DNA from 2 places in the Mesorhizobium sp. M0184 genome. Region 2 is predicted to be linked to the other one. Evidence: riboswitches for the same ligand, from Rfam matches in the RefSeq annotation. Region 2 holds a riboswitch; the other holds the start of a gene.

Region 1 (3,407 bases), on a different contig from region 2:
CGCGCTACCCGACGCTACGACAGGTGTTGATCGAAGGAAACACCTGACAATGGCCGAGCCCACCCCCCTCTGGCCTGCCGGCCATCTCCCCCTCAAGGGGGGGGATTGCGCACTCAGCCGCCTTCGCCAATCTCACAAGTGGCAGGACGAGGAGAGGCGACAAAGCTGCCGACCTCCCCCCTTGAGGGGGAGATGGCCGGCAGGCCAGAGGGGGGTGGCTTGGCGCAAACATCCGACGAGGCTTGAGCCCTACTTGCTCATCGCCGCAAGCCACTCATCGACCCAGGCCTTGCGGTTGGCCGCGACGTCTTCCGGGCTGAACAGCAAGGTCTTGGTCGGCTTGACCAGCTTGTCGAACGCCGGGTTGAGCGGCTTGTCGGTTTTGCCGGCCGGGAACATCCAGTTGGTTTCGGGAATGACATCCTGGAATTTCGGTCCGGTCATGAAGGCAATGAACTTTTCTGCCAGCGGGTTCTTCGCACCCTTGGTGGTGATCCCCGCAACCTCGATCTGCAGATATTCGCCCTCCTCGAAGGACGCCGCCTGGTAGCGCTCGGTGTTTTCGGCGACCATGTGGTAGGCCGGCGAGGTGGTGTAGGACAGCACCATCGGCGCCTCGCCCTTGGTGAACAGGCCGTAGGCCTCGCTCCAGCCCGGCGTTACCGTCAGCACCTTCGCCTTGAGTTTGGCCCAGGCTTCCGGCGCCTTGTCGCCATAGACCGACTTGACCCACAGCAGCAGGCCAAGGCCCGGCGTCGAGGTGCGCGGATCCTGGATGACGATCTTCTCTCCGGCATCGCCCTCGACCAATTCCCTGAGGCTCTTCGGCGGGCTCTTCAGTTTTTCGGTATCGTAGACGACGGCGAAATAGCCATAGTCGAACGGAACGAAAATATCGTCGCTCCAGCCGCCCGGCACACTGACGCCCGACACGGCGCCGTGCGGCGAAAACAGGCCGGTTGCCTTGGCGTCGGCGGTTAAGTTGGTATCGAGGCCAAGTACGATATCGGCCTTGGTCGCGGCGCCTTCCAGCTTCACACGGTTGAGCAGCGCCACGCCGTCGGCGACCGAGACGAATTCGACGACGCAACTGCATTCGGCCTCGAAGGCCTTCTTCACCGCCGGTCCCGGACCCCAATCGGCGGTGAAGCTTTCATAGGTATAGACCGTCAGTCTATCCTGTGCCGATGCCTGCCCTGGCAGCGCGAGCGCGGATGCCGCAAGCAGGACAATTGAGACAAGAGAGTGGAAAAAACTGCGCATCGGCGCCTCCTTCGTTCGCGTTGAAAGGAATTGAGGCGTCGGGCTGTCCGAAACGTCTAATCCCTCCGCCGGTACAAACCGGATCAGGTTCAGCGGGTTGGCAGTCTTGCCTCTCAGCCGGTCCGCGAAGATCGCGTCCGGCACCCCGTTAGAGCGTTGCGACACATAGGCCCGGCCGAAGTGCTGCGCAAGCGGAAGTTTGCCGGGCATCCAAAGCCCAGCCTTCCGTTTCATCTTCCGTTTCCGGGGCAGGGCTGGTAAGGGCCACGAGATATGAGCACATTCACCATCCTGCTTGGCGGCGATCTCATCCGCACGCCGCTGCTCGACCGCCAGGTCGAAGGCTCGCGCGTCATCGCCGCCGATGCCGGCATCGGCCATGCCCGCATGCTGGGCCTGAGGCCGGAACTCTGGGTCGGCGATTTCGATTCGGTGCCTGCCGAGTTGCCGGAGGATCTGGCCGCCGTGCCACGGCAGGTGTTTCCCGCCGAAAAAGACAAGACCGACGGTGAACTCGCTATCGCCGCCGCACTCGAACGTGGTGCGACCAGCCTTGTGCTCGCAGGCGCCTTCGGCGGCAAACGTACCGACCACATCTTCCTGCATCTGGCGCTGAGCGTCCGGCTGGCGGAAGGCGGGACGGAAGTGCTTTTGACCAGCGGCGCACAGGAAGGCATTCCTTTGCTGCCTGGAAAGACTGGCTTCGACTATGTCGACGGCACGCTGTTTTCGGTGCTCGGCTTTTCGGATCTCGCCGGCCTGACAGTCACCGGCGCCAAATGGCCGCTCGACCATGTCGAGGTTGCGTTCGGCTCGTCGCTAACCATTTCCAACGAGGTCAAGGGCCGGCTCGAAATCGCGCTGGCCAGCGGCCGCGCGCTGCTGCTCGCGCATCCCTACCCTCTTCCGGAAAGCTGAGCCCAGAAAGCCGACATGGCGCCGCCGCTTCTCAATCTCGACGGGATAAAGCTGACATTTGGCGGCACGCCGCTGCTCGACGGTGCCGCCCTGACGGCCTCAGTTGGTGACAAGATCGCCCTGGTCGGCCGCAACGGCTCTGGCAAGTCGACGCTCCTCAAGATCGCCGCCGGGCTGATCGAACCGCAGGACGGCGAAGTCTTCCGCCAGCCTTCGGCGACCGTGCGCTACTTGCCGCAAATGCCCGACATGGACGGCTTTGCGACTGTCCGCGCCTATGTCGAGGCGGGGCTCGGGCCGGCCGACGATCCCTACCGCGCCACCTATCTGATGGAGCATCTCGGCCTGACCGGCGAGGAACGGCCGAACGACCTCTCCGGCGGCGAGGCGCGGCGCGCCGCCCTCGCCCGCGTCATGGCGCCGGAGCCCGACATTCTCCTCCTCGATGAGCCGACCAATCATCTTGACCTTTCGGTCATCGAATGGCTGGAGGAGGAGCTTGCCCGCACCTCCTCGGCATTGATCGTCATCTCGCATGACCGCCGTTTTCTCGAGCGCGTGTCACGCGCCACAATCTGGCTCGACCGCGGCCAGACCCGCCGTCTCGACAAGGGCTTTGGCTATTTCGAGGAATGGCGCGACACGGTGCTGGAGGAGGAAGAGCGCGAGCAGCACAAGCTCGGTCGCCAGATCGTGCGCGAGGAGCACTGGCTGCGCTATGGCGTGACAGCGCGGCGCAAGCGCAACATGCGCCGGCTCGGTGAGTTGCAGACCATGCGCCAGCGCTTTCGTGGTCATCGCGGCGCCGAGGGTGCGGCGACGATGACAGCCAGCGACGCCGCCGAATCCGGCAAGCTGGTGATCGAAGCCAAGAACATCGAGAAGAGCTTTGGCGATCTGACCGTGGTCAAGGGATTTTCGACCCGCATCCAGCGCGGCGATCGCGTCGGTCTGGTCGGGCCGAACGGCGCCGGCAAGACGACGCTGTTGAAGATGCTGACCGGCGAATTGAAGCCGGACGCGGGCACGGTGCGGCTCGGCACAAATCTGGAGATCGCCACGCTCGACCAGAAGCGCGAAGCCGTCGACCCGCAGGAGACATTGGCGCAGTATCTCACCGACGGGCGCGGCGAGAACCTCGTCATCAATGGCGAGCAGCGCCACGTCGTCTCTTACATGAAAGACTTCCTGTTCAAGCCGGAACAGGCGCGCACGCCGGTGCGCGA
Region 2 (3,407 bases):
GAGTTCTTGCTTGATCGACTTCAGCACCGTTTTAGAATCGATTTTCGGAAAATTTGTCTTGTGGCATCAATTTTCATGGAATAGGATCATTTTTCATAGGATTTGGCCGATTAAACCAAAATTCGATGGAAGGATTCGCTTTTCATGCCTGCGGTGCAACAGCACCAATTTTCAGGTCCTGTTACCGTTTTTCAGGAAATCCGCCTTCCTGAAACGGCGACCCCGGCCGGGTACAGCGCCCTGATCGGAGCCTACAGGCTCGCCGTGCCCTTGCCCCGTAGGTTGTTCGCCACTGGCGAGCATCATCGCATTACCGAACGGGATGGCTGGCGGATCATGACCCCCCGCCATGCCCCAAATCCTACCCTCGAAGGCCACCTGACCTTTGCGCTCAAGTACGAGGGACTGGACCTTGCCGTCCTCAAGCGGCTGTTCCAAGTGACCGGTCCCGCGCCGATCGAGGCGCTGGTCCGTGAAAGCCCGACCGGCAGTTATGCCCGCCGCATCTGGTTTTTATATGAATGGCTGAGGGGCGCGCGTATCGATCTGCCGGCCGCGGAGGCCGGACGATACATTCCGGTTGTCGATCCCGAGCTGCAGTGGCCCGGACCCGACAAGACCGCTTCGCGCTACCGCGTAAGGGACAATCTCCCCGGCACGCGTGAGTTCTGCCCTCTGGTGTTCCGCACCAAGATTCTCGAAAAATTCATCGGCCTTGAACTACCGCGGCGCGCGGAGGCAATCGTAGCGGACGTGCCGCGCGACCTCCTTGCTCGGACCGCCGCCTTTCTTTTGCTCAAAGACTCGCGATCAAGCTATGCGATCGAGGGCGAGCACCCGCCGCAAGATCGCATCCAGCGCTGGGGCCGCGCCATCGGCGAAGCCGGCCGCTGGCCGATCGATCGCGATGAGCTGCTGCGTCTGCAAAGAATTGTACTTGGCGACGCCCGTTTCGTAAGACTTGGCTTCCGAAAAGAAGGAGGTTTCGTCGGCGAGCATGACCGAGACAACGGCACGCCCTTGCCCGATCACATCGGCGCTCGGCCCGAGGACCTGCCGCGGCTAATCGATGGAATGGCAGCGTTCGATCAGGGCCCCGCGCAAAAGCTTGATGCAGTCGTAGCCGCCGCAATCCTCGCCTTCGGCTTTGTCTACATTCACCCGTTCGAGGACGGAAACGGCCGCATTCACCGCTACCTAATCCACCACGTTCTTGCCATGCGCGGCTTCAATCCGCCGGGAGTGGTCTTTCCCGTCTCGGCCGCGATCCTGGACCAGATCAACGAGTACAGGGGCGTGCTCGAGAGCTATTCGCAGCGCCTGCTGCCGTTGGTGGAATGGGAACCGACGCCGCAATTCAACGTCCGGGTGCTGAATGACACCGGTGATTTCTACCGGTTCTTCGATGCAACCCCGCACGCCGAATTCCTCTATGCTTGCGTTCAGCGGACGATCGAACGGGACCTTCCCGAGGAAACCGCATTTCTGCAGCGCTACGATCAGTTCCGGCAGCAGGTGGACGCCTTTATCGACATGCCCGAGCGGTTGACCGATCTGCTCTTCCGTTTTCTTCACCAGAATGATGGACATCTATCGAACCGCGCGCGCGAAAAGGAATTCGCCGCGCTGACCAGTGACGAGGCAGGAAGAATCGAGGCGATCTACGCGCAAACCTTGGGTGCCCATTGAAGGTGTGATCATCAGGATTGATTTTTAGTCCGACGGTTTGCGATTCCCTTGTCCCTGCCTTCATCTCCGACGCTTGACTTGTCGCCGAGACATGCACGATTTTTTCCGCACGGTCTGACCGGCCGCCGATCAGCCGCGGCCAGAACGCGCTTGACAAACCGGAGCCGTCCCGTCCAACCTCACGCATTCACCAGGGGAGTCCCGGCAAGGGGCTGAGATACTGCTGGCATTGGCGGCGCAGTGACCCGTTGAACCTGATCCAGTTCATACTGGCGTAGGGACGGTGCAAGCGCTTTGCGGGAGTTTACGCCCGAGGTCCTGTTTCAGCAGGTCGCTAGAAGCGTCTTTTCATCCTTCCGGCACAGAACTGGGTCTCCAATGCAACGAGCAAAGGAGCCTCAAGATGAATGCCCTCACCCCCGCCGTCTCGACGGGACCGCTGCCTGCCTCACGCAAAATCCACAAATCCGGTACCATCCACCCGCAGCTCAGGGTGCCGATGCGCGAAATCTCCGTCCATCCGACGGCAGGCGAGCCGCCGGTGACCGCTTACGATCCGTCCGGCCCCTATACCGACCCGACTGTCGAAACCAGCATCGAAAACGGCCTTGCACGGCTTCGCCATGAATGGGTCACCGCGCGCGGCGATGTCGAAGCCTATGACGGCCGCCACGTCCGGCCAGAAGACAATGGGTTTGCGGCGGGCGAGCGCCTAACACCGGAATTTCCAGTCCGCAACCGGCCACTCCGGGCCCAGACCGGCAAGGCGGTGACACAGCTTGCCTATGCGCGCGCTGGCATCATCACGCCCGAAATGGAGTTCGTCGCCATCCGCGAGAACCTTGGTCGCGAGATCCTGCACGGCAAGCTTGAGCGCGACGGCGAGGCCTTCGGCGCGGCGATCCCCGACTTCGTCACGCCTGAATTCGTCCGCCACGAGGTGGCGCGCGGACGCGCGATCATTCCCGCCAACATTAATCATCCCGAGAGCGAACCGATGATTATCGGTCGCAATTTCCTGGTCAAGATCAACGCCAATATCGGTAACTCCGCCGTCACATCGTCGATGGCTGAAGAGGTCGAAAAGATGGTGTGGGCGATCCGCTGGGGCGCCGACACGGTGATGGATCTGTCGACCGGCCGCAACATCCACAACATCCGCGAATGGATCGTCCGCAACTCGCCGGTGCCGATCGGCACGGTGCCGCTTTACCAGGCGCTCGAGAAAGTCGGCGGCATTGCCGAGGATCTTACCTGGGAGGTTTACCGCGACACGCTGATCGAACAGGCCGAACAGGGCGTCGACTATTTCACCATCCATGCCGGCGTGCGGCTGCACTACATCCCGCTGACCGTTGACCGGGTCACGGGTATCGTCTCGCGCGGCGGCTCCATCATGGCCAAATGGTGCCTGCACCATCACCGGGAGAGCTTCCTCTACGAGCATTTCGCTGAAATCTGCGACATCTGCCGCGCCTATGATGTGTCCTTTTCGCTCGGCGACGGCCTTCGTCCCGGCTCGATTGCCGATGCCAACGACGCGGCGCAATTCGCCGAGCTGGAAACGCTCGGCGAGCTGACGCAGATCGCCTGGGCGAAAGATTGCCAGGTGATGATCGAGGGGCCCGGCCACGTGCCGATGCACAAGATCAAGGCGAACATGGACAAGCAGCTCGCCGTCTGTGGCGAGGCGCCGTTCTATACGCTTGGACCGCTGA

The links. Region 2 has a riboswitch for thiamine pyrophosphate ahead of thiC (phosphomethylpyrimidine synthase ThiC). Riboswitches for the same ligand answer to the same signal wherever they lie in the genome.
Region 1: linked by a shared signal. The riboswitch ahead of thiB (thiamine ABC transporter substrate binding subunit) and the one ahead of thiC (phosphomethylpyrimidine synthase ThiC) in region 2 are both predicted to bind thiamine pyrophosphate.

The regions. Positions count from the first base shown of each region.
Region 1 covers NZ_JAMYSZ010000001.1:472,755-476,161, forward strand. Annotated here, with positions in the region: gene thiB (thiamine ABC transporter substrate binding subunit) at 250-1,263, opposite strand; TPP riboswitch at 1,307-1,421, opposite strand; gene NKJ23_RS02440 (thiamine diphosphokinase) at 1,537-2,181, shown strand; gene NKJ23_RS02445 (ABC-F family ATP-binding cassette domain-containing protein) at 2,197-3,407, shown strand, end outside.
Region 2 covers NZ_JAMYSZ010000002.1:209,846-213,252, reverse strand. Annotated here, with positions in the region: gene NKJ23_RS04085 (YybH family protein) at 1-27, opposite strand, end outside; gene NKJ23_RS04080 (Fic family protein) at 145-1,689, shown strand; TPP riboswitch at 1,872-1,988, shown strand; gene thiC (phosphomethylpyrimidine synthase ThiC) at 2,093-3,407, shown strand, end outside.